DNA from 2 places in the Sporosarcina sp. P29 genome. Region 2 is predicted to be linked to the other one. Evidence: riboswitches for the same ligand, from Rfam matches in the RefSeq annotation. Region 2 holds a riboswitch; the other holds the start of a gene.
What was found. A riboswitch is a leader RNA that binds a small molecule or an ion and turns the genes downstream of it on or off. The one in region 2 is predicted to bind lysine.

Region 1: linked by a shared signal. The riboswitch ahead of dapA (4-hydroxy-tetrahydrodipicolinate synthase) and the one ahead of CSV68_RS09215 (Na+/H+ antiporter NhaC family protein) in region 2 are both predicted to bind lysine.

Annotation. Positions count from the first base shown of each region.
Region 1 covers NZ_PDYX01000004.1:119,069-135,694, reverse strand. The annotation lists gene CSV68_RS05710 (YARHG domain-containing protein) at 1-167, shown strand, start outside; gene CSV68_RS05705 (tetratricopeptide repeat protein) at 263-1,483, opposite strand; gene grpE (nucleotide exchange factor GrpE) at 1,568-2,158, opposite strand; gene CSV68_RS05695 (S8 family serine peptidase) at 2,396-4,864, opposite strand; lysine riboswitch at 5,102-5,279, shown strand; gene dapA (4-hydroxy-tetrahydrodipicolinate synthase) at 5,397-6,290, shown strand; gene CSV68_RS05680 (long-chain-fatty-acid--CoA ligase) at 6,604-8,253, opposite strand; gene CSV68_RS05675 (2-phosphosulfolactate phosphatase) at 8,266-9,018, opposite strand; gene CSV68_RS05670 (phosphotransferase family protein) at 9,030-10,088, opposite strand; gene CSV68_RS05665 (TetR/AcrR family transcriptional regulator) at 10,147-10,719, opposite strand; gene CSV68_RS05660 (acyl-CoA dehydrogenase) at 10,823-12,031, opposite strand; gene CSV68_RS05655 (transposase) at 12,468-13,076, shown strand; gene CSV68_RS05650 (Ig-like domain-containing domain) at 13,218-13,820, opposite strand; gene CSV68_RS05645 (hypothetical protein) at 13,842-16,626, opposite strand, start outside.
Region 2 covers NZ_PDYX01000008.1:113,244-129,869, forward strand. The annotation lists gene CSV68_RS09200 (sulfite exporter TauE/SafE family protein) at 1-483, shown strand, start outside; gene CSV68_RS09205 (bifunctional metallophosphatase/5'-nucleotidase) at 489-1,868, shown strand; gene yunB (sporulation protein YunB) at 1,916-2,683, shown strand; lysine riboswitch at 2,739-2,914, shown strand; gene CSV68_RS09215 (Na+/H+ antiporter NhaC family protein) at 3,107-4,675, shown strand; gene CSV68_RS09220 (sodium-dependent transporter) at 4,836-6,356, shown strand; gene CSV68_RS17065 (methionine/alanine import family NSS transporter small subunit) at 6,357-6,494, shown strand; gene lipA (lipoyl synthase) at 6,736-7,701, shown strand; gene CSV68_RS09230 (YutD family protein) at 7,720-8,073, shown strand; gene CSV68_RS09235 (DUF86 domain-containing protein) at 8,171-8,617, shown strand; gene CSV68_RS09240 (TIGR01457 family HAD-type hydrolase) at 8,614-9,381, shown strand; gene CSV68_RS09245 (YuzB family protein) at 9,928-10,164, opposite strand; gene CSV68_RS09250 (NAD(P)/FAD-dependent oxidoreductase) at 10,303-11,370, shown strand; gene CSV68_RS09255 (YuzD family protein) at 11,515-11,841, opposite strand; gene CSV68_RS09260 (NifU family protein) at 11,925-12,164, shown strand; gene CSV68_RS09265 (DUF2225 domain-containing protein) at 12,225-12,929, opposite strand; gene CSV68_RS09270 (HesB/IscA family protein) at 13,050-13,415, shown strand; gene CSV68_RS09275 (NAD(P)/FAD-dependent oxidoreductase) at 13,652-14,869, shown strand; gene CSV68_RS09280 (YuiB family protein) at 15,087-15,413, shown strand; gene CSV68_RS09285 (divergent PAP2 family protein) at 15,649-16,125, opposite strand; gene CSV68_RS09290 (leucyl aminopeptidase) at 16,283-16,626, shown strand, end outside.

The sequences.
Region 1 (16,626 bases), on a different contig from region 2:
GTTTAGCGCGCAATGAAATCTATGCACGGCACGGCTATGTATTCCAATCAAAAGAACTGCAAAACTACTTCGGCTCACAGTCATGGTACGAACCGAATCCATCCTTCGATGGAAAGATGACCAAGTGGGAGAAGCATAATATTGAATTGATCAAGTCACTGGAATAAAAGAAGGAGCAATCCGTGAAGTCATCATGACTTCACGGATTGCTCCTGTTTTTTTGTAGTTTGGCGCGGGCATAATAACGCGATGTCAAGCTAATTCAACTAGCCTCTTCATCTACCTCACTACCACTCCCACCATCTTCTACCAACTTCTTCATAGCCCTCGCTTCATACGTCACCCAATCTTCATCTGGCTTATTAATCAATTCATCCAGAATCGAAACAGCTTGAGTATCCTCACCAAGCTTCCACAAAGCACGGCTTTCTTGAAGACGAATTCCGTCTCGGTAAGGGGATTCTTTATAATTCTCATCTTTTTCTTTACGGAAAGCTTTCGCGATTTCCACAACCTCTTCATACTTCTTCTCGCGCAAATAACTTGATGCGAGGAAGTACGAGGCATCATCCGTGAAGTAATCCGTATCTTCCGTCCGCATAGCATATTCAAAATACACAACAGCTGCTGGGAAGTCTTCCTTTACGAATTGTCTATATCCTTCATTATAATACATATTCGCTGCTTCATTTGAAACGAATTCAAGCTCGTCTTGTTCTTCAGGTTTTACGACTACCTCTTGAACGGGCTCGTCCTTCTTCGGCTCTGTCTCCGTTATGGCAGGCTTTTTCACCGGTGCTATAGCTTTCGACTCCGTAGCGACCTCAGGCTGTGACATGAGGTTGGCAATTAACCAGATAAAGAAGACTAATAGGACGGTCGCAATACTAGCAAGCAGTACTGCCGCCTCTTTTTTCAGCTTACGTTTAACTTTAGGCTTCGGAACCGGTCGTGCGATATCCGGGCGCGGAGGTTCTGCCGCCACGACACGTTTAATGGTCGGATCATCGAGCACATACATAGGTAATCCTGCCGTATAGCGAGATAATGTGCCGCTTTCATAACGTGCCAACAACACCGTTTTCATGCGATATAATTCAATCGGGATGGGCAGTTTTCCTGCCAACTCCATCGCATGATCTATGATCTGTAGTGCGTTTTCGCCAAAGCCTAGCTGAATTTCCGATATGGCATCGTTATATTCAGCAATAATCTGCGTATACGTGTCCCAATTGTCAACGATCGTTTGCTGTAACTTAATAGCATGAAGATCATCGCTGTCTAGTTCCTTCAAGTAGGCTAATGCCACGTGCAAATTTCCGACCTTACTTTCGAGCAACGCTTTATGCCACAGAATTTGCTTGCGGCTAACATTCAACTTTTCCAGTTCGCGTATCGTATCAAGCGCTAACGTGTAACGTTTCTGTCGTATCTCTTGTTGCATTTGCTGTATCAGCATAGGAACGTTAGTAAATGAACTCATCGAATCACCTCCACCTACTAAACGGGCGTACGTAGTGACTCACCCATTGATCATTTGTTATGCTCGTCATAAACGTTCCCCCTTTTACGAAACCGTTTTCACTAGTGCATCTTGAATGACTTGATCTTCCATTGAAAAAGCTCTGCGGAATACAGCCGCCACTTTAAAACGCTCAATCCCTTGCGCTTCTTCAGCCGGTATAGTTCCTACCGCTTCCATATAGCTTTCATCGAAATACTCATCGTACACCGGCAACTCTTGTATACCGATTTCTTCAAGCAAGAGTTGCGCTTGATCCATTGCTGCATCCAATTGTGCAAGTAACTCAATCGCTTCAGGATCAACGTTCTGACGTACATCTTCAAATAAAGTAAAGATTTGCACTGCACGTTTCGCCATTTGTACGCGGTCTTGCAAGGCCTCATCTTGTAGACGCGTAATCGCCTCATCAACCGGCAAGATTGCTTGATTGCTTTCGAGCAACTCTTCTAGTGAGCGGAAACTCGTCGACGTAAACTGCTGAAACTGCTTTAAATCTTCTTGCGTGACAGGCTTCTCAATCGGATCCACTTCGAAATCTTCAATCGTAATTTTCTCCAACTGCAATAATTCTTTGTCCAATATACGCTGTAACTCTTCCGGCCTGTTATTCGCGGACTCATGTATAGTACTCATCGAATTCCCCTTTTCAGAAAACATATGTAATGCATAAATCAAGCAAGAAAAGCCCAGTCTAAGCTTAGGCTATTATACTGATAAGATAGCACTTTTTGATGGCTAACACAATACTAGGCCGTGAATTGTCGAAGGAATGAGGCGACATTAGGACGCGGAGTGACGTGTTGTTACAGGATTTTGCATGGAATGACAGAAGAGCCCTCTGTACAGAGGACTCTTCGTTTGGAGTTTTATTTACTTGCCATATGAATAAAACATCAGTCTACTTTCTTTGTGTAAGGAAAGTAGGTTCGTGTTCTGAACATTTTTTGTCACCGTTAGATAATGGAAACCTTCGTCCCAATATGTAGTCGGTTTAATCCATAACTGTCTGAAATTCAGTGGGTTTACTTTTGCCGTGAATTCATAGACGCGTGTTACACCGTTTGACTCTCTTGAGACAACAATATCCTGACTATAATCCTTAAATGGAGACAATGGCTGAGTAAACGTTACAGTGAATACTTTATCTTTAAGAACATCCTGGTTATCAAAGTCGCTCATAAACTCATATCCAATACCATTATACACCACATTAACCGTTGCAATCGCCGCGACTCCACCTGCCCTGGCCGTCACGAATACGGTACCGACTCTTTTTGCGGTGACTACTCCATACTGGTCGACCTCTGCAATTGAAGAATCTGATGAAGACCAGATGACCGCTTGATCGGTTGCGTTAACTGGTCGAACTTTGGCATACATAGCAAATTTCGATTCCATCGTCGCATCCGTCACCGTGACTCGCAATGTTTTCACGACATTACCAACGTAAAATGTAATCGTAGCAGTCCCAGGATTCTTCGCGACTACCACACCATCATTGTCTACTGAGGCGACATCCTTATTCGAGGATTCCCAGTTCGTCATTTCATCCTCCTCATTTAAGAAGAACCTTCTATCATTCACTTTCATCAGTGCATCGCCCAACAAGAAGTTCGGACGTTGCTGCACCATATTACTAGGTGTGAAATTACTGGATATTTCGTATTCGTGATCAATGAAGAAACCTTCATTAGTTGCTGTCTGGGACATTTTTACATAATACTGACCTGCTGGTAACTCTACTTCCAAAGATAAATCATTCTGACCATGGGGAGTTTTATTATGATTGGCTTTTCCAATCCAGTTCTGTTTTTCATCATATAGATCCAAACGCAGAAACTGATTATTGTAACCACCCTCAGAATCTTCTTTGGTCCATCCGCCTACCAATTTCAATATACCTGGATACTTCCATGGCAATTGATAGAAATCCTCGTCCATAGAAGTCTCACTGATCGTCCCTTTAACATTAGAGTTCACGTAGAGCCAATTAGCTTGTTTGAATGTATCATTTGGTTCTTGTTCATAGGCTGTTTCCATCGTGGAATTCATGGTGGGTAATTGAGTAAGCGCAACAGACTGGGCGCTAACACCACTCGACAAATCCATCGTCACCGCTTCTGTATTTAATTCCACATTATTCACCGGAATGTTTTCAACGGGAAGCTTCAGATGCAGTCGTTCCAAGCTCAGTAAGCCTGATCCAAAATATAAAGAAGTGCCAGGCTCTGCTAAAGTTGTTGCTGTAGATTGCAACAACTTCTTGATCTCTTGTGGTGTTTTTTCTGGTTGCAATGACTTCAATATAGCTGCCGCTCCCGCCACGATTGGTGAGGAAAATGAAGTCCCTTCACTACCACCGTATTTCCCTCCATTTGTCGTCGTGAAAATAGATGTTCCCGGTGCTACTAGAGTCAAGCTTTCATTGTAATTCGAGGACTTCACGTGCTGATTGCGTTGATCGATAGAACCTACTGAAATAACATGTTCATATGATGCTGGATAGAAAGGTCGATTGTCTTCCTCTGCTTTATTGCCAGCTGCCGCCACTACGATGACACCTGCTTGAATTGCGCTTTGGATTGCGCGTTCTTCAATATCCGATTTCACTGGACCACCGAGACTTAAATTAATGACGTCTACTTGTAACTTCACTGCATAATCAATGGCTGCGACAATATAGGAAGTTTTCGTTGTCTGGCCAGCTCCGAATACTTTCAGCGGCAAAATCTTCACGTCAAATGGGCCCGCTATTCCCGAAACTCCTTCTCCATTACCGTACTCTGCGGCGATAATTCCCGACACCTTTGTTCCATGTCCAGTTTCATCCTGCAAATTACTAGTATTATCATAGAAGTTCTGTCCGCCTGGTTGAATTCGCTTCTGTAAATCTAAATGTTGTGTATCAATACCTGAATCGATTACCGCCACAGTCACACGCCTCTTCTGTTCAGACACGCGTGACCAAACCACTTCTGCCCCCACATGTGGAAGCCACCATTGTTCTCCAATAAAAGGATCTTCAGAAGGTTCAGCAGCCAATTGTCTTTTGACGTTCGATTCGACGAACAAAACATTCGGATCTTCCTGGAGTTCCTGTCGAAGCGCCTCTACGTCGGTACCTTCCTTCAAACTCCATAACTCCACATCAGAAGAAATCCTTTTACGCACTTCTACTTGTCCCTCAAATTCTTCACTAAAATTCATGCGAGCATCTTCCGCATATTCCACTAGCAACTCGGTAACCGGTAACTGCGCATGACTATGTACGGGTTCAATAGTAACTACTGCAAAAAATATCGACATAAACCATAGAAAACATAAACTACTTTTCTTCACAACATCCCTCTTTCCTACTCATTCCGATAATCACGTGCAGTCAATGGACTAATGAAATAAATGACTTTAGTCTATGTTACCTTGTGAAGTTCAATAGGACTAGTGAAAATTCCATATTAAAGAAATCATTTAGAATACGCATAGTGTTTATCGTAATAAAAAAGTAGAGGTTGCATTTATCGCGTAGACCAAGTACAGTAAGGGTAATTAAACTTTCACTTATTTCGATAATTCGGAAATAAGGATAGAGGCGCAAAAACCATTAGTACACAATCAGAGGATCATGAGGTTCTATGAAGATTGTCGAAAGGGGAATTTGCCGAAGCGGCGAGACACTCATGATCTCTAAGCTGATTCTGGACTGAACAAGTGCAGGATTGTCATATGGGAAACTGTATGGTGGGCTATCTCGTGCAAAGAAATAATTCATTATTTCAACGCAACAGCGAGCCCTCGTTGTTGCTTTTTGCGTTCACTTACGTATCGCCCCCACCTCTATGTTTTTTAATAAAATGATAGGATGTGGAGAATAATGAATTTCGGATCAATTATGACAGCGATGGTTACTCCGTTTGATGAAAGAGGAGACATCGATTACCCAGCAACACAAAACTTAATCAATCACTTACTAGCCAATGGAACAGACGCACTAGTCATCGCAGGTACGACAGGAGAGTCCCCTACGCTTACGGCGCAAGAGAAAGTGGAGCTATTCAAATTCACCGTGCAAACCGTTGCAGGCCGTGCACCAGTTATTGCAGGCACAGGAACGAATAGCACGAGAGAATCCATTGACTTGACGATCCAAGCAGAAGAAGCAGGCGTCGACGGAATTATGCTCGTCGTACCGTACTATAATAAACCGTGTCAAGAAGGCTTGTACCAGCACTTCAAGACCATTGCACAAACGACTACATTGCCGATCATGCTCTACAACATCCCAGGCCGTAGCGCAGTCAATATGTTGCCTGAAACGATTATCCGATTGGCGAACAACGTATCGAATATTACGTCTGTTAAAGAAGCAAGCGGTGATCTAGAAGCCGCTGCAGCGATAATTGAGCATACGGGGGATGACTTCTTTGTCTATTCAGGCGATGACGCATCTACACTTCCTATGCTATCTATTGGCGGCACAGGCATCGTGTCGGTTTCTGCACATATTATAGGCAATGAAATGCAAGAAATGGTCCGTCACTTCAAAATGGGCAATACCAAGCAAGCCGCTACTATCTATCGCGGACTATTGCCGATCATGAAAGCGATGTTCGCTGCACCGAACCCTTCTCCGACGAAGGCTGCATTGAACTTAACAGGCGTACCAGTTGGTGGAGTTCGTTTACCAATGATTGCGTTGCCTGAAGAACAAGTAGATTCGTTGAGAGACCTTCTAGCTCTTCGTAATCAATCCGCAGTCGGTCTTTGATCAATCTATAGAAACAACTTTAAGCTGCTCCGAGACGACCGCAACATACGGTCATCTCGGAGCAGCTTTTTAATTCACTTCTATATATAATAAGTTGAACATAAGAAATAGCCATTCCATTGGAACCGTTGATTTCCGTTCCAGGCGGACGCGTTCCGCGGGCACGGCCTCAATCTCCTCGTCCGCTACGCTACCTGCGGGGCTTTCGGCTCGCGCTGTTCCCGCCGGAGTCGCCGCCTTCCACTCCAATCAACTTAGTGTATCCTAAAATCTTCAATTCAACTTATATAGTAATAAAAGTCGTAGTTACCTATTACGCATCCTGCAACTGACGCCATAAGATCTTTCCACTACTCGTTGTCGGGAAACTATCACGGAACTCGACAATTCGCGGATATTTATAACTCGCCATCTGCCCCTTTGACCATTCGATAATCTCTTCCCCAGTCACGTTTCCTTTATATTCTGAATCCAGAATAATAAGTGCTTTTACCGTTTCACCACGCACTTCGTCAGGAGACCGAACGACACATGCTTGCTGAACCGCCGGATGTTTATAAAGAATCGACTCCACTTCCGTCGGCCACACTTTAAAGCCGGCCGCATTAATCATCCGTTTGACACGGTCTACGATAAAGAAATAGCCTTCTTCATCCATTCGAACGATGTCGCCAGTGCGGAAGAATTGTATACCGTCTAGCATCATATGACTCGCTTTCGTTTCTTCCTCTTGATTATAGTAGCCTTTAAACATTTGGGGCGCATGGACCACTAGCTCGCCTTCCTCTTCTACACCGAGTTCTTCACCTGATGTCGGATCAATAATACGGGCATCTACACCGAACGCTGGAATGCCTAGACATTGCAACTTAGGACGGTTCGGTGGATTGAAATGGGTATGCGACATCGTTTCGGATAAACCATAGCCTTCTACATAATCAAGGCCCGTACGCTGACGCAGTTTTTCACCTACTGCGATAGGAAGCGTAGCCCCTCCACCACCGACAATCTCAAGAGATGAAATATCATAATCAGCGAGCTGAGGATTCGCGAGGAAGTCAATAAGCATCGTACTAATATTGATCCAGTGACTGACTTGGAAATGCTCAATCGCTTTCATCGCATAGTCGCGATCCCATCTTGTCATAATGACCGTATTACTCCCTGCCAAAATCGGATTCAGCGCACTATGCGTGAGTCCGGTCACATGAAATAAAGGCAAACTTGTTAATACGACCGTGTCAGGACTCATTGCCATCCAATGATACGAACCGATCGTATTGGCCTGCACCGTCCGATTCGTATGAATACACCCTTTAGGCGCCCCAGTCGTTCCTGACGTATACGGAATCATTGCCATATCATCACTCTCGCCTGTGTAAACTGAAGGAGTCTGAGCCGCATCCAGCGCAGATTTCCACGAAACAGTCTTCGCTAGTTCCTTAGCAGGTGCCTTTACTTCTTCAGGAATCTCAGCTAATGCTTTTTCTTCATAAATATAATCAGAATAAGCAGCAGAAATAACCGTTTGTAGTGTCGTCGTACCAATTAACGGCTCTAGTTTTGGGTACAATTCCTGTCCTATAAACGCCAGTTGAATGTCCCCGTCTTCTAGGAAAAACTGCAAATCTTCTGTCGTACTCATCGGATTAATCGCAACAACGACTGCCCGCAAGCGTAATATTGCAAATAAACTGACGAGAAATTGTGGCGAGTTTTGCATGAGCAGCAAGACACGATCCCCTTTTTTCACTTGGCATTCTTGTTCCAAATACCCAGCCATCTTCTCTGTCTCGTCCAATAATTGGCCGTACGTTGCAGATCCGCCATAAAATTCATAAGCCGTTTTATTCGGATATTTCTTCGCAGTGATCGCTAAATTATCATAAATCGTCGTTTCAGGTAATGTAAGAGATTTCGCAATACGTGGCGGCCAAAATTCAAAATGGGCTGTATGTTTCATTCGATTCACTCCTCAACTTTTGTATACGCTTATATGCGGATCACAGACTACTTCCTGTCCTGACAAAAACGGTGCCACGTCAAGCACACCTTTTTGACTGACGAAATGTAAATCATCACCTACATCCATCTCAAGCATCGCTCTGCCTACTTGCGTTTGTGCGAGTAACGGTTCATTTTGATCTTTCTGACTGTCGTAAAACAACTTGGCACTGAGTGCACTATCCGTTAATTGAACAGCATTCTCCCCTGCCAGCAGAATCAGCTCGGATAAAAAGTACCCCGCACCGTAGAAGTCTTCTAAGCAAAATTGATTGGCAGATCCTGCACAAGTAAGCAAAATCGTTTCATCTTCATATTCGTCAAATACTTTTCTGGCGACCGCCGGGCTATTAAGCAATGAAGCAATCCACACTTTACGTGCACCCGCAGCTTTTCGGATGGCCACTGTACCGTTAGTCGTTCTCAGTATCAACGTTTTACCCGCCACTTTCTCTTTAAGAGCTAGCGGCAATGGATAGGAAAACCCTTCTATAGGCAAACCGTTCCACTCACCCGCCATACAATACTCATCAGTCGGCAAGTTTTTCGCAATGTCACGTGCTTCCTTTTCGTCAGCTGTCGGAATCACTGACCGTGCGCCAAATGACAGACAGGTAGAAATCGTAGAAGTCGCTAATAACACATCAAAGACTACAACCGTTTTGGTCGCATCGAGCTTCGCCTCATCCAATTCTTCTTTCTTAAAAAGCAAATGGATTCTCATCCTGTCACCCCTTACTTCCTAGCGCTAATTAACGCGTACTGAATTAGATTTTCAACAAACACATTAAAGTGAGCAAAACGTTGATCTTGCGTTTGTCCCTTTTTGTAACGGTAATAAATCTGCTGGCAAATGACGGCCAGTTTAAAGTAAGCAAACGTCAAATAATAATCAATCGAGCTGACATCACGTCCACTCTTCTCTGCATAACGCTCGATAAATTCGTCTCTTGTGAAAAACCCTTCCATCACGGTGACCGGTGGTTTACCAAGTCCTTTTTTCAGCATTTCAGGATCGTCTACTTGAATCCAATAACTCATCGCAGCCCCCACATCAGCAAGCGGATCGCCTACTGTTGTCATTTCCCAGTCAAACAGCCCAGTCATTTCAGAATAGTCTTCCGAAAACATCGCATTGTTTAATTTATAATCATAATGAATAATCGTAGGCTCAGCAGACTCCGGTACATTACTCTTCAAGTACTCGGTCAATTTTTCCAGATCTTTCACGTCATCCGTTTTCGCGCGCTCATAACGCCCGATCCACCCCGCAACTTGTCGCTCCATAAAGCCTTCAGGTTTCACCATATCCACTAACTTTGTTTTCTTATAATCCACTTGATGCAAACTAACTAGTTGGTCCACTAGCAATTCAGAAATTTTTCGTCCGAGTTCAGGTGTGTATGCCGTGTCGCTAGGGAATTCCGTGTCTAGCACGATACCATTGCGACGTTCCATAATGAAAAACGGACTTCCAACAATCTCTTCATCTTTAGAAAAAACATAAGGTTTAGGAGCCGGCTTGAAATACGGATGCAAACTCAATAAAATTTGATATTCCCGCTCCATATCATGTGCTTTCGGTGCGACCGGCCCTAGTGGCGGTCTGCGCAACACCGCTTCCCATTCTTTGATTTGCAGAAGATACGTTAAATTGGAATGCCCCGCACTGAACTGGCGAATGTGCAATTCCCCTTCAGGCGCTTCCGGAATATGGTCACGAATGAATTGTTGCAGTTTCTCTATATTCAGTTCTTCCCCAGATCGTACGTCAATTGTTGTAGCATTCTCCATAGTAAATCCTCCTTTATACTAACCAGTAGGTATGTTATACGTAAGCTGATTTCTCAGCTTAGCGTGGAATGATTCCTTCAAGCAATAGGCTAGAAAATAATTCAATCAATTCATCAGCAGACATATTCCCTTTTGGATTGAACCAGTTATAACTGTAATTTGTAATGCCTAATACACCAAATGCCACAATATCCGCACGCAAATCTTGACGGAACTCACCCGCTTCGATGCTATCCGTGATCAGCTGCTCAATATTCAAACGAAACAGATCGCGTTGCGTTTCAATCGTTTCCACATTCTGTTCAACTAAATGGCGCATCTCACGGAAAAACACGCGACCACTTGGCCCGTTATTCTGAATATCATGGATCAGCAACGCGATAATCGCTTCCAACTTTTCACGGCCTGATAGATGACCCGTTTCCAAAATCGCCTGTTGGCGTTTTAGTAAATCCGAAATATATTCAAGATGAATTTCCATCAATAATTGCTCTTTACTATTAAAATAATAATAAAATGTTCCTTTTGTTACACCGATTGCTTCCACTATATCTTGAATCGATGTATCGCTAAATCCCTTTTCCTCAAACAACAACACACTCGCTTGTGTAATTTTAGCTTTCATACTCATTCCCCGACCCTCTTCATGTTATTTACCTCATACTATATCACATTTTAGCGGATCGAATCCTCACGCGGAATGAATGAAACGGTAGTCTAATCTTATCAATTACTTATCGGTATTTTTTCAATTCCAGTCTCGCAATCTGTCTCGAATGCACTTCATCCGGACCGTCTGCAATGCGTAACGTCCTAGCCGCTGCATACATATAGGCAATCGGAAAATCTTCACTGACACCCGCTCCGCCAAATGCTTGGATAGCCCGGTCGATGACACGCAATGCCATATTTGGTGCGACCACTTTAATCATGGCGATTTCAGCCTTTGCGACTTTATTGCCGACAGTATCCATCATGTATGCGGCTTTAAGTGTCAACAGACGAGCTTGTTCAATATCCATGCGTGATTCCGCAATCCATTGCTGCACGACACCGTGATCCGAAATCTTCTGTCCAAACGCCTCCCGTTCACTAGTTCTCTTACACATCAATTCAAGCGAACGTTCAGCTGCGCCGATCAAACGCATGCAATGATGAATCCGGCCAGGACCTAGTCTACCTTGCGCTATCGCAAATCCTTTACCTTCACCCCATAATATGTTTTCTGCCGGTACACGTACATCAGTAAAGAGAATTTCTGCGTGTCCGTGCGGTGCATCATCATAGCCGAACACTGGCAACATACGCTCCACTTTCACACCTTCCGCATCCATCGGCACGAGAATCATCGATTGCTGTTCATGCTTCGCTGCGTTCGGATCACTCTTGCCCATAAAGATCATCACTTTACAACGAGGATCCCCTGCCCCTGAAGTCCACCATTTCCTACCGTTTATCACATACTCATCGCCGTCACGTACAATACTTGATTCAATATTCGTCGCATCACTCGACGCCACGTCTTTCTCGGTCATCGCAAATGCAGAGCGGATTTCTCCTTCAAGTAACGGTTCAAGCCATTGCTTCTTCTGCTCATCCGTACCATAACGCGCCAACACTTCCATATTGCCAGTATCCGGCGCATTACAATTGAAAATTTCCGGCGCCAAGAAAGAACGTCCCATAATCTCACAAAGCGGAGCGTATTCGGCATTCGTCAATCCCGCTCCATAGCTATCGTCAGGAAGAAACAAATTCCAAAGCCCCTTCTCTTTTGCCTTTGCCTTCAATTCATCTACAATCGGCGGAATCTTATTCCAACGGTCCCCTTGCTCCTCTTGCTGCTGACGAAATACAGATTCATTCGGATAAATATAGTCCTCCATAAATTGCGTCACTTGCTCTTGTAACTTTACTACTTTCTCTGAATATGAAAAGTTCATAGTTTTTGACTTCCTTTCGTTTATACTAACCAGTTGGTATGTTCCGAATATTACACTTACTATACGGGATTTGGTTTGGGGTTGCAAGGGGTTTTGACGATACGGTACCAGGTCCCCGTGCAATTCCCACACAATTCTGCTGCGACACAGTACCAGGTCCACATACAATTCGAACACAATTCTACTACGACACAGTACCAGGTCCACATACAATTCGAACACTGCGACACAGTGCCAGGTCCCCGTGCAATTCAAGCATAATTCACTCAGGAATTAAATTCTTCTACTGTAACAGCCACAAAAATTCAATTCTTCAAACTCACAACGTGATTCGTATGCACTTTTCGCTATCCAAAATTCAATTTCATCCTTTTGACCAAAACAAAACTTCTCCTCTATACTCAATATATTCATGAAATAATAGGAGATGAAGTCAATGGCAAGACGTAAACGGAATTGGAGGCCAAATGCAAACTACCATGTCGTCATGCGCGGTAATAATAGACAGAGCATCTATGCTAACGAGGAAGACATGTTGCACCTGATGCGCTGCATAGGCCATGCATCTATAGATTATCAATTTACTATTTTCGCATTCTGTATTATGACAAATCACTATCATATTCTACTTCAATCTGAAGACAATCTATCTAAAATTATGCGGCATATCAATCGGAAATACAGCGATTATTACTCTAAACGATACGGGTATATCGGACAGCTTTACCAGGGCCGTTATTATTCGAAAGAAGTAAAATCTCCTTATGCCATGCTCGCCGTCAGCCGCTATATTCACCGCAATCCGATCGCAACCAAAACACCAATGGTCAAACAGTTGGCTGATTATCCATTCAGTACATTCCCCTACTACTATTATTCTTCTGATCCATCACCTTATCCGTATATTGATACATCAGAACTACCGCACTGCCTACCTCAACCATTCAAGAAAACCACAGAAGCCTACGTGAATTATTGTTTAATGGACTTGGAAGATATATTAAATGTCCGCAAAAGTACTGACATTCTAAATGTGCTTACGTAATTCCAATAAAACGAAACTCAAAAAGGCTTCTAATCCAGTGGATTAGAAGCCTTTTGTATTGCGCATTTAATTGTCAGAATAGTTCTTAATTGTGTGAGGACCTGGTACCGTCAGTCTTTGTGTGGGGACCTGGTACCTTAGTCAATCCAGTTTGTAAGTCTTCGTCTCTATCGTCCTATTCTTCTCATTATAAGCCTTGATAGTAACAGAACTTCCCGCTTTTAAGTTAGTAAACGTATGAGTAAACTCGTTCCACCCTGTCATACGAAGTGAAATTCCATTAATCTTTACCGAATGAACTTCAGGTTTTACGGTAATTTTAAAATGATGCAACCCTTTGCCTGAAGTATAGTGCAATGTCTCTATAGCTGCTGATGGATCGGTAACTTCAAAGGGCATTGTTGTTTTAGCGCTCAACACTTCCCCTTTGATCGAGCGCATTTTATCTGACACTTCTAGCTGGTATACCTTTCCTGGCACGTAAGATGTTCGTGGTGTCACTTTAATGGTCCTACCATCACGTAATAACTCTACGGAAGCTGCATGTTTTTTACTACCATCCATTATATAAATATTCGCTTCAGTTACGGTGCTCGGATCAACCTGTAAGCTAAATTTAATGTGCCATGTTTTCATAGCGTCATGGACTGATTTAGATGGGAGTGACTTTGCCGAGGCAGCAGGTGCTATGACTAAAGTGACCAAGCACATTAGTACTGTCGATAAAAAGAATCGTTTCCACATATTCAATACTCCTCACCTTCCTTAATAGGTCGTTCCTACTTTCAAGTCTTCAAGAGAATAATATTTAAGTATGTTCGTCAATAAAGATTGATCTGTCAGTAATGAATATAATGTATAACTTCCTTCAAGTGGGCTAGCAGGTAGATCTGTAAAAACTTTATTCCCTGCGACCATCTTATTAAATGAAGAGTCTACAAGAATATCTGCATCATCATACACTACAACTTCTAAAGTACTGTCTGGCTGAACATCATCAAATACAAAAGTGAATTTACCATTCACTCTAACTTCCGACTCTTTTGATACTTCTCCATCTGCTGAATGAATTGTTGCGACTGCCTTCTTTGCAAATGCATCTGCTTCGACTTCGACTGTAGTTAGTGAGTTGTTACCGAGTTTAGTTGCATACGTGTAAACCTTCTGAATTACCTTCTTTGGAACTTCAATGCGTATATTGTTAATTCCAAATTGATCGATATAATCAGCTAATCCCGAGTCGAGAATATCAGCAAATGATTCTTCAGATTGAATAACGGGGACTCTAATCAATAAATTTTGATTCACTTGTATATCATTCTTATAGTTTCTAAGCACACTTTTTGCAACAGTTACTACTATCCTTTGATCTCGTACAATAGAGTAACTAGTGTTTTGGGGTAATTGTATACTAAGCGTTTTGTTATTTACAATAAACTTACCATCTTTCGCTATAGCGGAAGATGCGATCGCCCACTCTTTTGTTTGGTCAGTTGTCACAAATCCTTTAAGTAATGCAGCTTTTTTACTAGCATTCGTTTCAATGGTAGGATCCCATTCTGCATTCACCAATGTAATGGATATAGAACGATTGCCCGCTCGAACTTCAGACTCTGCAAAAGAGGTCTGTCCTAAATTCGCAGACGCAACTCCACCTATAGAAACTGTTCCATTTTCTATATTCTTTTCTTTTAATCCCATACTATCATAGTCTTTTAATAAACTAGTCTTCATTTTCAAAGTGAAAGACTGTGCGGTTTTCGTTGAATATGTTGGAACAGCAGGCAGTTTAATCGTCAATTTGTTTTTAGCCACTGAGTAGTCAGAAGGCGCGAAATTCCAAGGCAATGATCCACCACTAAACATTGCTTTTACCTCTATAACACTTAATTTATCTTTAAACTCTGCATTATTCAGTGTTACAACAAGCGTTTTACTTCCTTTTTGAACGTCTTCCGTCTCTAAATTCATTCCCGTTCCAGACAACGATGCTGTGACAGCAGCCACTTTAAATGCAGATTCCACTAGTAGTGGTTCAGATGCACGAACACTAAGTAACTCTTTAGGTATGGAAATATTTACATTTTGATCTTCTGTCAATTCGAACGTAGTGTTATTCTCAAGCTTCAATGTTGCAGTTGTATCATTTGTTCTAGTTATATTATAACTAATTGGTTTATTATTAGTTGTCACTAAACCAATCGGTTTGGTAGCTTGAAGACTTTCTAGATTTGATTTCCAACTATCATTTTTCAAAGAAATGATTACAGTTTGACCACCTTTTACCACGTCCAAATCATTCATTTTACTTGTGGCAGTACCTGTAATGGTTGCTGTTTGATTTTTGATAGCTTCAACTTTTAGATTATACACTTTACTTAAGAAGTTTTGATCCGATTCTAGTAGAGACTTTTCTGTTAGCTCTCCGCTCTTAAATTTAATGTCTCCACTAAATTTTGCGGAAACTGCTGGTAACTTGATTGTTACTGTATAATTATTTGTACGTTTCACATCTGCTCGGGCTAATACTTCTGCTTCAGAAGTACCCCATGTGAACGCTTTTAAAAGCTTTTCGCGCTTTATCGTATTAATCGCTATATCGTTTTCCCATTGATTATTTACCAATGTTAGTACAACGATTTTTCCACCTTTAGCGAAGTCTGTCTGCGTTATAACTGGCATTGCTGTACCAGATAATAGAACTTTGGGTTGCGCTTTTATGCTGAATTGTTGAACAGGAATTTTCACATCGTTCTCTAGCAATTGATAAGGAATATTTATAGACAAATTCAGGTCTTTTATTAAATGAAGATTGTCCACTGTAGGAAAAGTAATAGTGACAACTGAACCATTAACATCGACATCTACATTGTTAGAGGTTAATTTGTTTTTAATTAATTCCCACTGATCTTTCTGATCCTTTGCTTGAATACTTTCGAGAAGAAGATTTTTCTTTTCGGCAGAAGACAAAGCCCACTTGGCATTCTCTAATTTAAGCATCAATTTCGGTGAAGGCGATGCATCCCTTAAATCTTTTTCTTGTAACGCTCCATTAACGCTCATAGTAGGAGTGACATCTGATTTAATTGTAAACCTAACAGGAGTTGTTGATATTTGATCGCCAGTAATGATCGTCCCCGTTTCACTAATAATTCCTTCGCTATTTACATTCTCAACTGTATAAAATACTTTAGGTACCTCAACTTGGACATTACCTATGTAGTTACTATTTAAGGCAGGCAATTTTATTTTTAATGTTCTCTTGTCATCAGAGTATGAAATCGTTTTGTTAGGGTCGGTATTTTTAAGTAATTTTGCTGCATCCCAAACACCTACACTCGAGTCTTTAAAGCTATCTAACAATACATTAAAATTAGTAATTTTCGTTATATATTGTTCATTCCACTTGGCATTTAACAACTGTAATTCTATTACTTTGCCACCCTTTTGTATGTTATTCAGTGCTGTATCCTTCGTAATAGACCCACCTAATGAAATCTTCGGCTCAGCAAAAATCCTGAAGTTTACAGACGTTACTTCACCTGGCCAA
Region 2 (16,626 bases):
ATTGTTTTATCTACACTGTTACTAACGAGGAAATATTTGAAGCCGATTAGGTGGTTTGTAGATAACGGAAAAAAGATCAAGTTTACTGATCCTCAAGGTAAAACGCATATCTATGGATATCCCATTTGGTTTGCCATTCTATTGGCGTTGTTCATTGGATTTACGTCAGGATTATTCGGAATCGGTGGCGGTACGATGATCGTTCCAGCCATGATTTTACTATTCTTGTTCCCACCACATGTGGCGGTCGCGACATCGATGCTCATGGTATTCTTATCAGCTATCGTCAACTCGATTTCGCATATTTCACTCGGTCATGTACCATGGCTTTATACGATTCCTGTTGTGCCGGGAGCCTATTTCGGTGGCATGCTAGGAGCCTATTTAAATAGCAAAATGAAGTCAGAAACAGTAGTTTTAGTCATACGCATCATTTTACTCATCTTTGGATTACGTTCCATTTATGAGGGGATTTGGGGTTGACATATATGAAGGAAACGGTAGCGACGATTCACATTTATCATACGAATGACGTCCATAGTCATTTCGAAAACTGGCCACAAATCCAGCACTTTCTTAAAGAGCGCAAGCAACAGGCTGAAGCCAATGGGGAGTTTTGTTTTCTATTTGATATTGGAGACCATATTGACAGATCTCATCCGTTTACCGAAGGAACAGAAGGTAAAGGAAATATAGAATTATTAAATAAAGCAGGATACGATGCCGTGACGATTGGCAATAATGAAGGTATCACTATGTCTAAGGGTGCGCTGAATACATTATATGAAGATGCGCACTTTGATGTAGTGCTGTGTAACTTGACTGAACTGGACGGTAAGGTGCCTTACTGGGCGAAGAAATCTAAAATATTTGAGACTACAGAAGGTGTGCGCATCGGTGTCATAGGTGCTACAGCTCCATACTACGCCTTTTATGAACAACTTGGCTGGAGTGTAGCTGAACCGCATGCAGCGTTGCAGGAAATGGCACGCAGCTTGCGTCCAGAATGCGATGTCATCGTGTGTCTCTCCCATTTAGGAATCAATGAAGATCGTCTATTGGCTTCGCAATGTTCGGAGATCGATGTCATTTTAGGGGCACACACGCATCATTTATTACCGAATGGTGAGTGGGTTGACGATACGCTACTTGCGGCAGCTGAAAAATTCGGTCACTATATCGGTCATGTCCAAGTCGATGTAGACCGCATAACGGGCCAAGTCGTTCATATGAAAGCAGAAGTTTTTCCAACACAGATGATGGAAATGTCGGAAGAGGATATTGAACAAGTGAATGGCTTATTTGCCAAAGGGGAAGAGACTCTTGAAGTACCGGTGTTTTATAATCCTTCTCCGTTATCACAGCGCCTTTCAGGAGAAAGTCCATTATCCTCGCTGTTTGGCCGTGCATTACTGACGTATCTGGATGCCGACTGTGCGTTGTTTAACGCAGGGATATTCCTCGGTAGTTTAGATAAAGGTTGGGTAACAAGAGGGGATTTACACTCTTTATTGCCACATCCTATCAACCCATGTCTTATCCATTTGGATGGTACTGATCTGCTGACAATCTACGAGCAGTCACTCGACCCAAAGTGGACGGAACTTCCAATAAAAGGTCTAGGTTTTCGTGGTACGCTAATGGGTAGCATGATACATGAGCACTTATACCGTAACACGAGCGGGCAATTATTTGCAGGAAACCGTTTGGTCGTGCCAGGTGAGATGTATAGGTTGGCAACACTTGATATGTTCACGTTTGGCTTTTTCTATCCATTACTAAAAGAGGCTAAAAAAGAATACATCATGCCAGAAATGCTTCGCGATATTCTCGGTTGGTATGGAAAAAAATATTTCAATGAACGCTAGTTATGTACGCCTCCTATTTCGCATAATGTGAAGTAGGAGGCGTATTTATGCGGTTTTATACGAATCAAAAACGGCCAAAGAAACATAACTATGGCAAAATCATACTGCGCTTTGTCATCCCGGGCATTTTGGTGGGAGTGGCGATGTTTTTCTATACGGTCAACAAACAGCTAACGCCAATATACACACAATATGCTGAAGTGCAGACGCAAAAAATAGCCAGTCATGTCATCAGTCAAGCCATTAATAATCGCACCACCAGTGTTTACGATGTCAATGAAATTATCGAAAACGTCCCCGATGATACAACAGATACGGTGACGACTAAGTTTAACGCAGAAATCATTAGCCAGGTTATGTCAGAAATTCATCAGCTCGTAGAAAATCATCTAGAGCGTGCAGAAGGCGGAGATTTGGATATGTTACCGCCACTCGGAGATCTCGAGTATAATCCAGATCGCATGGAAAAAGAACAAGGTATTGTGTTTTTTGTTCCAATTGGGCAAGCAGCGAATATTCCGTTGCTCGGTAACTTGGGGCCGAAAATCCCTATCCGCTTCCACGTCGTTGGAGATGTACATGCAACAGTAGAAACTGATATTCGTGAATTTGGTATCAATAATGCGTATGTGGAAGTGTATCTAATGTTACAAGTCAATGTACAGATTATTGTACCGCTAGCAACAAGTAGGAGTGTAGTAGAGCAGAAAATACCGATTGCGATTGGCTTGATAAGAGGAAAGGTACCTCAAATTTATTCGAAAGGAGAACAAACGCCAGCACAAATCGAAGTCCCGCTTGAGAAGACGGAGTAAAAGGCTATTGTGAACAATGTCGATTATTGCTACACTAGGAATAGAAGAATATCGAGACTTACGTAGAGGCTGCATTGTTTATAAGTAACTGGCGAGAGAGTGACATCTAGGACCGCGAGCGAAAGGAGGCAATGCCGAAGTTTGAGAAGGGTCAACTTCTCAAGTTGGGGTCATTTCGAAGAGGAATGACACTGTCATACAGCGATAAATGTATGGAGAGCTACAGTTGCCAATTGTACTGCGATTTATGAATGTATTGCTTGATCAATTGACTGGCCGACTCCTACACGTATGCTATTGCCTGTGGAGTTGGCTTTTTTTATCGGGAAATGAAGGAATTACAGGATAGTATCGGCTTTCCACTCTTCGAAAGATCTTCTGCATTTCGATTTCATCTAGCAACTAGAAAGAGGAGGAATTACAATGATCGGAACATGGGTCTCTATTTTACCTCCTATTATCGCCATCGTGATGGTGTTAGCAACAAGGAGAGTATTATTATCATTAGGAGCAGGAATTGTTACAGCAGCTTTACTTTTAGCGAACTTTGCTCCGTTCGAAACACTAAAAGGTGTATGGAGAGCCATGACAGTTTCGTTTTGGGATGGCGGGCTCAATACATACAATATATTTATTATGCTATTTCTATTATTACTAGGTGTCATTACGGCATTTGTCAGCCTATCTGGAGGAAGCGCTGCATTTGCACGCTGGGCTGTCACGCGTATCCGTACAAAACGTGGGGCAAAGCTGTTAACGATGGGGCTTGGAATTGCAATTTTTGTAGATGACTATTTCAATGCCTTGGCAGTTGGACAGATTGCAAGACCAATTACAGACCAGCACAAGATTTCTCGTGCGAAATTGGCGTATTTCATTGACTCTACATCGGCACCGATCTGTGTCGTGTCACCCATCTCTAGTTGGGGCGCATTCTTAATTGGACAACTTGCACTTATTTTAGGTACGACAGCAGCGGTGAGTTATTCACCATTAACTGCATTCATTATGATGGCACCGATGAACTTCTATGTCATTGCGACATTGTCGATGGTCTTTTTCTTCGCTTGGACGAATAATGACTTCTTCGAAATGAAGAAGCATGAAGATCGTGCAATGAATGAAGGGGAACTATTTGACCAATCTAAAGAAATACCAGGTCAGTTAAAAGAAGAATTCCCTGAGCATACGCACGGAAAAGTTCGCGATTTGGTTGCACCAATCGTGACGTTGATTGCGGTAACGCTTGGTATGATGATCTTCACAGGCTATAAAGAAGCAGGCGTTTTCGATATTTGGGCAATCTTTGAAAATACTGATGTACCATTTTCTTTGGTAATTGGTGGTACAACAGCTACATTGCTAGCTATGTTGTTATATATTTTACAAATGAAAAAGAACGAAACAGCAAGTGTTTCATGGATGGGCCGCGCATTTATTAGCGGAGTGAGAGCGATGATGCCTGCCATTCTCATCTTAATCTTTGCTTGGGGATTGACTGAACTAATCGCTTCCCTAGATACAGGATTATTCCTTTCTACTATGGTAGAGCAATTAAATATTCCAGTCACTTTCCTTCCAGTACTAATCTTCGTATTAGCAGGGTTAATGGCATTCTCGACAGGTACTTCATGGGGTTCTTTCGGTATCTTGATGCCGATTGCGGGTACTATCATGGTCAATGCGGCACCAGAATTATTATTACCAGCGTTGGCAGCGGTGCTTGCAGGTGCGGTATTCGGAGATCATTGTTCACCGATTTCTGATACGACCATTTTATCTTCTACTGGAGCAGGTTGTAACCATATGGATCACGTATCTACCCAGTTGCCTTATGCTCTTGTTGCGGCAAGTGTAGCAGCCCTTGGGTACATCGTTCTTGGGCTAACTGGTTCTGTCTGGATCGGTTTAGTAGCTGTTATTATTACCCTAATAGTTTTATTTACGTACTTGAACGCAAAAGGAAAGAAACGCACAGAACAAATAGCATAGTTTACCTTTTAGACTAAGAGTGATAATTACTTCATTCTTAGTCTAAATTTGTTTTGACATCTCTAATTGGGCTGTTTATACTAAATATACGGAACTAGAATTATCTGAATAAATCGAATGGTGAAAGTTTTGTAAAATAACAAAAAAAGAGGTGAGTTGTATGGAAAATCGTTCACAGTGGGGAACGAGAGCAGGTTTTATACTGGCTGCGGTCGGATCAGCTATAGGACTTGGAAATATTTGGCGCTTTCCTTATGTAGCCTATGAAAATGGCGGCGGCGCATTTTTTATCCCGTACTTATTTGCATTATTAACAGCTGGTATCCCGATTCTGATCATGGAATTCACAATTGGTCATAAATACCGTGGATCAGCACCTCTATCATTCTTCCGTTTAAACGGTAAGAAAGCAGAGTTCTTAGGATGGTGGGGGATTTTCGTTTCGTTCGTTATTTCCACCTACTATGCCGTGATCATTGCATGGGCAATGAAATACACGATCTATTCATTTAACTTATCTTGGGGGAAAGAACCTGAAGCGTTCTTCTTCGGTGATGTTCTGAAATTGGCCGATAATCCAGGAGATGTCGGGGGAATTGTAGGGGGCGTGGCATTGCCACTACTATTCGTCTGGGTTCTTTGTTATATCATTTTGATCGGTGGAGTAAAGAAAGGGATCGAATTAGCGAACAGAATATTTATTCCTATTCTATTCATACTCTTCTTATTCGTCGTCATCCGTGCCATCACACTAGATGGAGCTATGGTTGGACTGGATGCATTCTTTAAGCCAGATGTCGATAAATTACTGAACCCACGTGTATGGGTTGCAGCATATGGACATATCTTCTTCAGTTTATCGATCGCATTCGCTATCATGATTACGTATTCTAGTTATTTGCCAAAGAAGTCAGATATTACGAATAACGCATTTATCACAGGTTTTGCAAACTCTTCTGTTGAGTTATTAGCGGGTATCGGAGTATTTGCAGTACTAGGATTCATGGCAACGAATTCAGGGGTGGAAGTAGCAGACGTTGCGACAGCCGGTGTAGGTTTGGCCTTCGTCGTGTTCCCTGAAATTATCAATCAAATGCCAGGATTAAACGGCCTGTTCGGCGCATTCTTCTTCCTGTCACTGACACTTGCGGGTATTACTTCACTAATCTCAATTACTGAAACATATATCGCAGGTATGTCAGATAAATTCAATATTTCAAGACGTCGTTCAGTAACTATTGGCGTCGGGCTTTCAGCAGTGATTTCTTTGCTATACGCTACAAATGGAGGTTTATACTTCCTAGACGTAGCGGATTACTTCATTAACCAATTCGGTATCGCAGTCATCGGTTTAGTCGAAGTCGTCTTACTAGCTTGGGTATTCCGGAAACTCGGATTGTTCGAACAGCATGCCAACGCAGTATCGGATATTCGTCTTGGCTGGTGGTGGAAAGTATCGCTATCATTCATCACACCAGTAGTATTGGGTACGATGTTATTCTTCCTAATCAAAGACAATATCGCTGAAAATTACGAAGGATATCCAACGTCATTCTTATGGACAATTGGCTGGCCAGTTGCAATTGGTGCATTTGTTATGTCGATCGTATTCACATCGCTAAAATGGAGAGACAACACAAGAATTACATCAGACTATGATGAAGATAAAGGGGGGCTATAAATGGATACAGGAATGAGCGGCTCTGCAATCCTCATGATGCTACTCGGCGTGACGATCATCTGGGGCGGTCTATTTATTAGCATCTTTTACGCTACGATCCTCAGTAAATTCAGAAAGAAATTCAAAATCGAACAGTAAACGATTTACACCTGCAACCGGAAACTTGGTTGCAGGTGTATTTTTATTGTGAATATGCGTTTGGGAAAGTGTCCAGAGACATACGATTAAGAAAACCTTCACGACTGCAATGAAAATACAAAATCGGTCATCTTATTCCAAATTTCTACTCGCATACCTTATTGCTTGCAATGTGTGTCAACTATAATTGAAGGTTATCTGAATTTATGTTACATTGACATGAGTAGAATCTATCAACAGAATGGAGTCGGTAGCGTTGTCATGCAAACCTGAGACAGGAAGAAAATCTGAGCATATTAGAAAGCCAGATTGGCTGAAGATTAAGCTAAACACCAACGAGAATTATACAGGTTTAAAGAAATTAATGCGCGAGAAAAACTTGAATACCGTATGTGAAGAAGCACGTTGCCCAAATATTCATGAGTGTTGGGGAGAGCGTCGTACAGCTACCTTTATGATCTTAGGTGCTGTGTGTACACGTGCATGTCGTTTCTGTGCAGTCAAAACAGGTTTACCTAATGAACTAGATACCGCTGAGCCGGAACGCGTAGCGGAATCCGTTGAATTGATGAATTTGAAACATGCTGTTGTAACTGCTGTAGCACGCGATGACTTGAAAGATGGAGGATCGGCTATTTTCGCTGAAACTATTCGAGCGATACGTAGAAAAAATCCATTTACTTCTATTGAAGTGTTGCCTTCGGATATGGGTGGGGATATAGAGAACTTGCAACGTTTAATGGATGCAAAACCAGATATCTTGAACCATAATATAGAAACAGTACGCCGTCTCACTCCGAGGATTCGTGCGCGTGCAACATATGATCGTTCACTTGAGTTACTTCAACGTGCAAAAGATATGTATCCTGAGATCCCGACGAAGTCTTCATTAATGGTCGGACTTGGAGAAACAGTGGAAGAAATTATTGAAACAATGGATGACCTTCGTGCACACAACGTAGATATCATGACAATTGGTCAATACTTACAACCAACAAAAAAACACGCTAAAGTGGTAAAATATTATTCGCCCGATGAGTTTGGTGAATTGCGTAAGATCGCAATGACTAAAGGATTCTCTCATTGTGAGGCGGGGCCGCTTGTGCGTTCAAGCTACCACGCAGACGAGCAAGTTAATGCTTCGGCTAAAGAGAAACAGCGCCAAGGTGAAGAACTGCTAAAACTTGAAGGACAAGCGAGCAGTTAAATGGAAGTGAAGCAGAGAATGGTTATTTTAGAAAATATGCAATATGAGATTGCAGAAGAGTTTCGCGATGGGTTCGATGAAGAAGCCTTGAATGAACGCTTTAGCGAAGTACTGTTAAAGTATGATTTTATTTTGGGTGACTGGGGATATGGTCAATTACGATTAAAAGGCTTTTTCGAAGATCGTAATTCCAAATCCACATATGAAACAAAAATCAGTACCGTTCAAGATTATATTTATGAATACTGTAATTTTGGTTGTGCGTATTTCATCTTGAAAAAGATCGGAAAAGTAAAACCGGAACTAACGGAAGTGGAAGTTGTAGAGGAAGTACAACCTGAAACGGCATCTACACCAAAAGTGGAGCAATAAAAATGAAAGCTTCGAGCAAATTTGCTCGGAGCTTTCATTCGTTTTACAATAAATATGGTAAGATAGACGTATGAAGTATATGAGGAGGAAGAACATTATGTATTTTGTAGATCAAAATCAAATTAATAAAACGTTAGTGTATATGGAGCAGTTAATCGATATATTTGAAAAGGAAACGAACTGGCTACAAAGCGATGTAAATAAACTTGCTTTAGAGCGAATTGCACATGGCTTGATTGAAGGAATCATTGACGTAGGTAATTCTATGATTGACGGATTCATCATGCGTGATCCTGGAAGTTACGATGATATTATCGATATTCTTGAAGATGAAAAAGTCATTCAATCTGAACAAGCTATCCCATTAAAAGCATTCATTTCATTACGTCCAATGATTGTGCGCCAATTTGTGGAAGTCGATTCAGATAAAGTAGCACGATCTATCCGCGAGACACTTGATGAACTACAACAATTCCCAGGACAAGTTCGAGACTACTTGACGAATGAATTAGGTCCAGTTTCGGCGTTTCTTCCAACAGAATGATGAGACCATATAAAGCCTATTGCTTCGATTTGGACGGCACGATGTATCGCGGTAGTGAACCAATCCAAGAGGCTGTAGATTTTGTTGCAGCGTGCCAAGCACAGGGGAAGGGAACGTATTTCATTACGAATAATGCTGCTCTGACGCGTACTGCTCAACAGAAGAAACTCGCAGGTTTTGGTGTGAATACAGAAACCGACTTCATTATGAATTCGGCCACGACGCTGGCTCGGTATTGCAAACAGCATTATGAAGGTGCAAACGTCATGATGATTGGTGAAGAGGGATTACGTGAAGCACTGGAACTTGAAAACATCCACATCACGACGACGAATCCGGATGTCGTTTTAATGGGACTTGATCGTCAGATTACATACGATAAACTTGCGGATGCTTGTTTGGCGATACGTAACGGTGCTCATTTTTTAGGCACCAATCAAGACATCAAATTCCCGACTGAAAAGGGACTAGTACCAGCTAACGGTTCTTTCCTGACGTTGATGGAAGCAGCCACAGATACAAAGCCGCTCATTGTAGGAAAGCCAGAGCCGTATATGCTGGAGTTCATTCGCCAGCAAGGGATGTACGAGAAAGAAGATATGATTCTGATTGGCGATAATTACGATACGGATATTATGGCGGGGATTCGCTATGGTATAGATACGGCGTATGTCGCAACAGGGGTCACGCCTATGGATGAAGTACTGAAGAAGACGCAGCAACCCACTTATTTGCTGAATTCGCTTGCGGATTGGCTGAAGTAATATGGAGCTATCTAGGAAGCCGTGATGCTACGGCTTCTTAGATAGCTTTTTTTAATGTTATAAGATAGTTGTAAGGGAATAGGGCTGTTGGGATGGGGATTGACGCTTCGGAGGGGACGCGTGTTTTATGGGTTCGCGGTGAGCTGATCCTCTAGGAGTCGCCCTCCTACGCGCCAATCCTTGCAATGTAAGTGGATGATACTTTCTGTTGTGCTTTGAATAGGGGATTGTGAACAGTTTGTGCATTTGAACTTGAACATATTTAACTACAAAGATACGTAACACACTAACCACAGTAAATGATTTGAGAATCCTACTAAGGACGGCTTTTGCGAGTAAAAGAGAAACGTTAGGAGCATGTTCTTTCATAGATTGCCTTGAGTAAGCCAGTCCTCAGGAAAGCGTCTCCAGATGGGGCTTCAATCCTTTTGTACTCAGTGATTACCTTACTTCTGCAAATATAAACAGATTTCACTTTAATCCCATTCGAAAAAGGATGTCCTAAAAGCGTGGTAGCTTCTAAGACATCCTGTATAATTTATTTTATTAAAAAAGTGGATTATCTTCAATAAACTGATAAATTTCCTTTGTCAATTCATCGGCAGTATCCGCTTCGACAAGTTCACCATTCACAATTGCGTACAACGTATCACTACATTTCGTACAATAGCTCAAGCAGCCGTATTCCAGTACGTCGATGTTTGGATCACGTTCCAACGTTTCGAATACGGGGTAGGCACCATTTGCCAAATTACTCATACAAAACTCCACGATGGGATTCATCTTTCTCACCTCGCCTACTAGAAATGGTACTCTTTTTTTACAAAATCGTCAATGAACATGACATATTGTGAAAGTTATCACAAACTGCTATAATAACAAATGAGATGCACGAGAAAATTGACATAGAAGGAGAGCATTATGAGAAAATTACTTTTACTAGGTGCCGGCTATGGTAACATGAGAATTTTATTGCGTTTGCTAAATAAAGAATTACCAAGCGATATTGAAATTACACTTGTCGATAGAACCCTATTTCATAGTTTGAAAACAGAATTTTATGCACTGGCAGCAGGAACAGTTTCTGATTCCGATGTACGTGTAGCAATCCCTGTTCATGACCAATTGAAAGTGGTAGAAGGCGAGATTCAAGAAATTAAACTTGAAGAAAAAGAAGTGTTGTTGGCAGACGGTCAAGCACTTGCATATGACGAATTAGTCATCGGGCTAGGTAGTGAAGATAACTACCACAACGTACCTGGAGCGGCTGAACATACGCTAAGTATCCAAACAATCGGCAAATCCCGCAGGACGTATCAGACGTTACTAGGATTAGGTGATGGCGCAACAGTAGGAATCGTTGGTGCTGGGCTTAGCGGTATCGAATTAGCGAGTGAGTTACGTGAAAGTCGTCCAGATTTGAAAATCAAATTATTCGATCGTAGCCCGCGTATATTGCGTGACTTTCCTGAACGATTGAGTAACTTCGTAAAAGGTTGGTTTGATCAGAACGAAGTAGAAGTCGTTGCGAATTCCAACATTACTAAAGTTGGCGAACATATTCTATATAACCATGAAGATACAATTGATGTAGATGCAGTGGTTTGGACAGCTGGTATTAAACCAGGTAAGGTCGTGGATGATTTGGTCATTCAGAAAGACCGTTCAGGCCGTATCGTACTCAATCAATATCACCAAGTCCCTAATTACCGAAACGTGTATGTTGTCGGCGATATTGCTGCGCTTCCACACGCACCAAGCGCACAGTTGGCAGAAGTTCAAGGGGAGCAAATCGTTCAAGTATTGCGCTCGACTTGGAAAGGTGAGCCACTGATGCTTGAAATGCCAGAGCTAAAACTAAAAGGTTTCATGGGTTCATTAGGGAAGAAACAAGGGTTTGCGTACTTGGCGGATCGTACCGTTACAGGAAGAATCGCCCGTCTAATGAAATCCGGCTTGCTATGGATGTATAAATGGCATAATGGGTAATATACTATGTACAAGTCACTTCAATGAAGTGGCTTTTTTGGCTGTAATTTGTTTTGGTCTGGATACAAAAAAAACGGTCGGTTCAACATGTAACGACCGCTTAAGTGAATGTATTGTTCTCAATTAATCCATCAAATTATCAATTTATCCTGCGTGATAGCCATGCGTTTCTAAAGCATTGAAAACAGGCTTCAGTTGAATATGGCCTTCGCCAATCATTTCATCATTAATCATAACGAGTGGATAAAAATACTCGTCTTCACGAATTTTCTCGACGATTTCCTGCTGTCGTGATTCTTTTACTTCTTGCTCGATATCAATATACGTAATAGTAAACGGTTGTTCAGGGTACTTTCTGGATATTGCCGCTTGGAGCCATTCATACGTATCTTTGGAAGAAGGTGCATTGACACAACTTGCACAGATGATTTCTGCTCCATATACTTCAATTGTTACTGGGGATTGTGACATATTAATCAAACCTCCGATTCATTATTGGATTTTTTCTGCTTGGCAGTTTATAATAAGTATAAGGAAAGGAGAGTGTGATTACAATGACAACAGATATTAAATTATATGAGCCGGTAAAAGAAGTGCTAGATAAATTGCGCCCATTCCTCTTGCGAGACGGAGGGGACTGCGAACTAGTGGATATTGATGAAGGAATAGTGAAGTTGCGCCTTTTAGGAGCATGCGGAACTTGCCCTAGTTCGACGATTACATTAAAAGCTGGTATTGAACGTGCATTACTTGAAGAAGTACCAGGCGTAGTAGAAGTAGAACAGGTTTTTTAATTTCATTAAATAAAAAGCCGTGCAAATGAAGTATGATCTTCTTTGCACGGTTTTCATTATTCAGCTAGTTTTATGAGCAGTTTGTTCATCACGGATTTCTTGCCATCGATCTTTAGCCATCTGGATGATGGTAGGTTCAGTCGATCTTTTTTGCGTTTCAATTACACGTGAGAAGTTTCGAATGGCTTCTGCACGGTCCTGGATGCGCCAGGATAACTCGGCAATAATATATTGCACACGGGTTTCGGACATTTGTGTTCCGATATAATCACCCTCAGAAAATGCTCTTATGTACAGATCACGAGAGATTTCTAGATAACGCATTTCTTTCTGACGGTTTTCATCATTACGGTAAATCCAAGCTATACGCAACATCATCCCAGCCATCGTTAAATGCTTTTCTTTTTTAAAGTGGGCATTTAAATACGCTAATTTATAGGCTTCAACTGCTTGCTCTTTCGTCCGTACACCACCAAATGAGCGACTATGCCATTTGGCCGTTATATTTTTGGCGATCAACTCTTTTGTGCTTGGCGCAAAATACGGTGCGAAATCATCAGTGAATGCAAAACCGCAATGCGGACAAACCGCAACATTATAAAAAATAGGATTAACTTCCTTGTCTATATAAATAGGTCTAAAATCGCTATCATGGTCAATTACACTTACTTGGCGAGAACGAATTTTAGTAGTAGGGAAAGGCTCTTTACACAGTAAACATTGCATCTTTTTCTCGTAATAGGGGCTGATTTCCACTAGTATCATTCCTTTCTTTCCTGAGTCTTATTATACATTAAAATAGACCTAGTAGGGGGACTATTTGTTTGCATTGTGATGAAAGAGATTGATATGATAAAAAGAAAACGTGGAAAGTGAGTGATATTAATGACGAATACAGTAGAGATTACAGAAGCAGCAGCATTTCACGTGAAGAAAATGATGACGAATAACGAGGAAGAAGGATCTTTCTTGCGCGTTTCCGTTAATGGCGGAGGTTGCAGCGGATTAACATACGGTCTTGGTTTTGCCCAAGTAAAAGAAGATGATGATATTTCTTATACAGCTCATGGAGTTCCTGTAGTTGTGAAAGAAGAGGATGCAGCTATTCTCGTAGGTACAAAAGTGGATTATAAAGAGTCGTTAATGGGTGGCGGATTCACGATCGACAATCCAAATGCGATTGCGAATTGTGGTTGTGGTACTTCATTTAGAACAGCTAAAAAAGCTGGCGCTCCTGCAGATTGTGATTGAATTTAAACATCTAAGTCGAGCAGGATTTGATGAAATTATAGAAAAGGCAAATTACTAGTCTAAATTGATTATTCGCACAATAATAATTCTGTTGAAATGCGTGCTCAAAAGGTCTACTATTAGTAATGAAAGTAAGATTCTATTCATATCAAACTAAATGCCGGCACTGCAAAACCAAGTAAGACTGATTTTACACGTACTCGGCGTTTAAGAAACTAAAAGGTGGTTCGATTTACGTGAAAAGACCAACAATCTTAGTATTGGGTGCAGGTTACGGCGGTTTGATGACTGTTGTAAATTTACAAAAGTCATTAGGTGCAGATGAAGCAGATATCGTGCTGATTAACAAAAATGACTATCACTATGAATCTACTTGGTTGCATGAAGCGGCAGCTGGAACATTATCCCCAGAACAAGTTCGCTATGATATTTCAAGTGTAATCAATAGTAATAAAGTAAAGTTCATCGAAGCAGAAGTTACGGGCATCGATGTTGCGACTAAAAATGTAAAAACGAATCTCGGTTCACACACATATGATTACCTAGTAATCGGCCTTGGTTTCGAAGGGGAAACTTTTGGAATCCCAGGTTTGGACAAGTACGCATTGTCGATTGCCAATGTGAATGCAGCTCGTCAAATTCGTGATCACATGGAATATCAATTCGCTACATGGTCTACTGAAGAAGTAAAAGACGATAGCCGTTTGACTATCATTGTAGGTGGAGCAGGTTTCACAGGAATTGAGTATCTAGGTGAACTAGGAAACCGTGTACCTGAATTATGTAAGGAATATGATGTGCCAGCCAAAAAGGTTCGCATTCTATGTGTAGAAGCAGCGCCAATGGTATTGCCTGGTTTCGATCCGGAACTTGTGGAATACGCAGTGCGTCAATTGGGCACTAAAGGTGTAGAATTCTCTATCGGTACACCGGTTGTAGAAGCAACTCCTGAAGGTGTGAAGATTAAAAAAGGCGAAGATGAGTTTGAATTCATCAAAGCGGGTACGGTGGTATGGGCTGCCGGTGTTCGCGGTAACCACTTGATCGAAGAATCAGGTATAGAAAACATGCGTGCCCGTGTTAAAGTTGAAAAAGATATGCGTGCGCCAGGATACGACGATGTATTTGTAGTAGGTGACTGTGCATTGATGATCAACGAAGCAATCAATCGTCCATACCCACCCACTGCACAAATTGCTATGCAACAAGGTGAGATGATTGCTAACAATATCATTGCGTTGATGAAAGGAAACCCAACTAGAGAATTCGTACCCGATTTAAAAGGTAGCGTTTGTTCTTTAGGCGATTCTGATGCAATTGGTGTAGTATTCGATAAAAAAGTGACAGGTACGAAAGCGTCATTCATGAAGAAAATGATCGATAATCGTGCACTATTCATGATCGGTGGTCTTGGACTAACGATTAAAAAAGGTAAATTTAACGTTCTAAAATGATTTATAAAAAAGCACTCGCTCTTGTGAGTGCTTTTTATGTGCAACAAAATAGACAACAAGTCAACCGTGAAAGCCGTCGAAGTAGAGGAAATCGTCTGTCAGATTTTAAGAATTCATGACATCTGAAAAGAACGTTCTGTGTATACTGTCTCATTCTATTGAAAGCCGTCGCATCATCCTGTAAAATGTGGAAGTGATGAACTGGAGGTTAGCAAGCATGCAAACTATATCCATAGCACAAGTAATGCTATCGATCTTGATATTTATTGTTATGTTTTTCGGTATCGGCTTTTTATTAAATATGCTGTTACGTATGACGTGGCTTATGGCTATTATTTATCCGATTATCGTGATTTTTATTATTGATGATGTGCCGATGTATCAGTACTTTACAAAGCCTGGCTTTGCTTTTAGTGAGCTAGGAGCGAATCTTATGTCGCTTCATGCTGTCGATATCGTGATTTTGGCGAGTGGTATGGTCGGAGCGATTATCGCAGGTTTCGTAATGAAGGTTTTACGCAAGATGGGCTATCAGATGTTCTGATACGTGTTGACATGAAAAAACGGAGCTGGACAGGAAGTCGTAAATTACGACATCTTGTGACAGTTCCGTTTTTTTTGCTTTTTACTATTACGTGAAAGGTTGGGGAGGTATTGGCACTGTTGTCCTACGTGCCAAACCCGTTCACCTAGATTGTTCTACCATTCTTAGTGATCCGGGAAAGATTCTCTCACACCTGCGAGAGCCATACGCAAGCGTCGTAGTAGGTTTGATAACGTTATAATATAACCGTATACGTAAGGATCGAGATGAGAATACCTGTTAAAGCTCCAAAGAATACTTCGTTTGGTTTGTGGCCGAGGAGGGTTTTAAGTTCCTGAATTTTAGCGTCGTTGTCTTTCTTTGGCCAATCCTTTAAATCGCTGACGAACATTTGGAAGTCGGAACGCATTTGGTTGATGATTAAGGCTTGTTGTCCGGCTTGGTAGCGAATGCCGGTTGCGTCGAACATGACAATGACCGCGAATATGGCGGATATGGCGAATAATGGTGAATCCAGTCCAGCTTCGAATGCGATGGAAGTTGTAAGCGCAGTGACTGCTGCTGAGTGAGAACTGGGCATGCCACCTGTGGAAGTCATGAGTCCGAAATCGAGTTTACGTGTTAATAAAAAATGAATAGGAATTTTCACAAATTGGGCAAAAAAGATGGCGAATAGCGCTGCGAGGAGCGGTATGTTTTCAAAAATAGCCAAGAGATTCCACTCCTTTATTGTCAGTAGTTTTGCACTCAGTATAACATAATCTGGATCTACTCGTTATGTAACCAACAATTATTTGTAGTTGGAAGTGCTAATCTGACTAGTCTATACTAGTATGGGGAACGCGTAAAGAAAAGGGGAGGAACAACACATGATAAACGTAGACACAGCATCCGCAATTGATCAGAAAGAAGTAGAAGTACTTATTGTAGGAATACCAGATCATCCAGAGAACGTAGAAGGCTTTGATACGTTCGTTAAATCTTTCCATCCTTCATTACCAGATTGGATCAAATCACACGACGTTCAACAGAAGTTCAAGGCGATTACTAAAATGCCTGCGTTATCAACGCAAAGTTACGACCGTGTGTACTTTGTCGGCGTAGGCAATCAGAAGCGGCTGACAGAACAGCCATTGCGCGAATTATTCGCTGAGGTAGGTAAACAACTACACAAAGACCGTATACGCTCTGTAGGGGTCTGGACAGCGCCGTT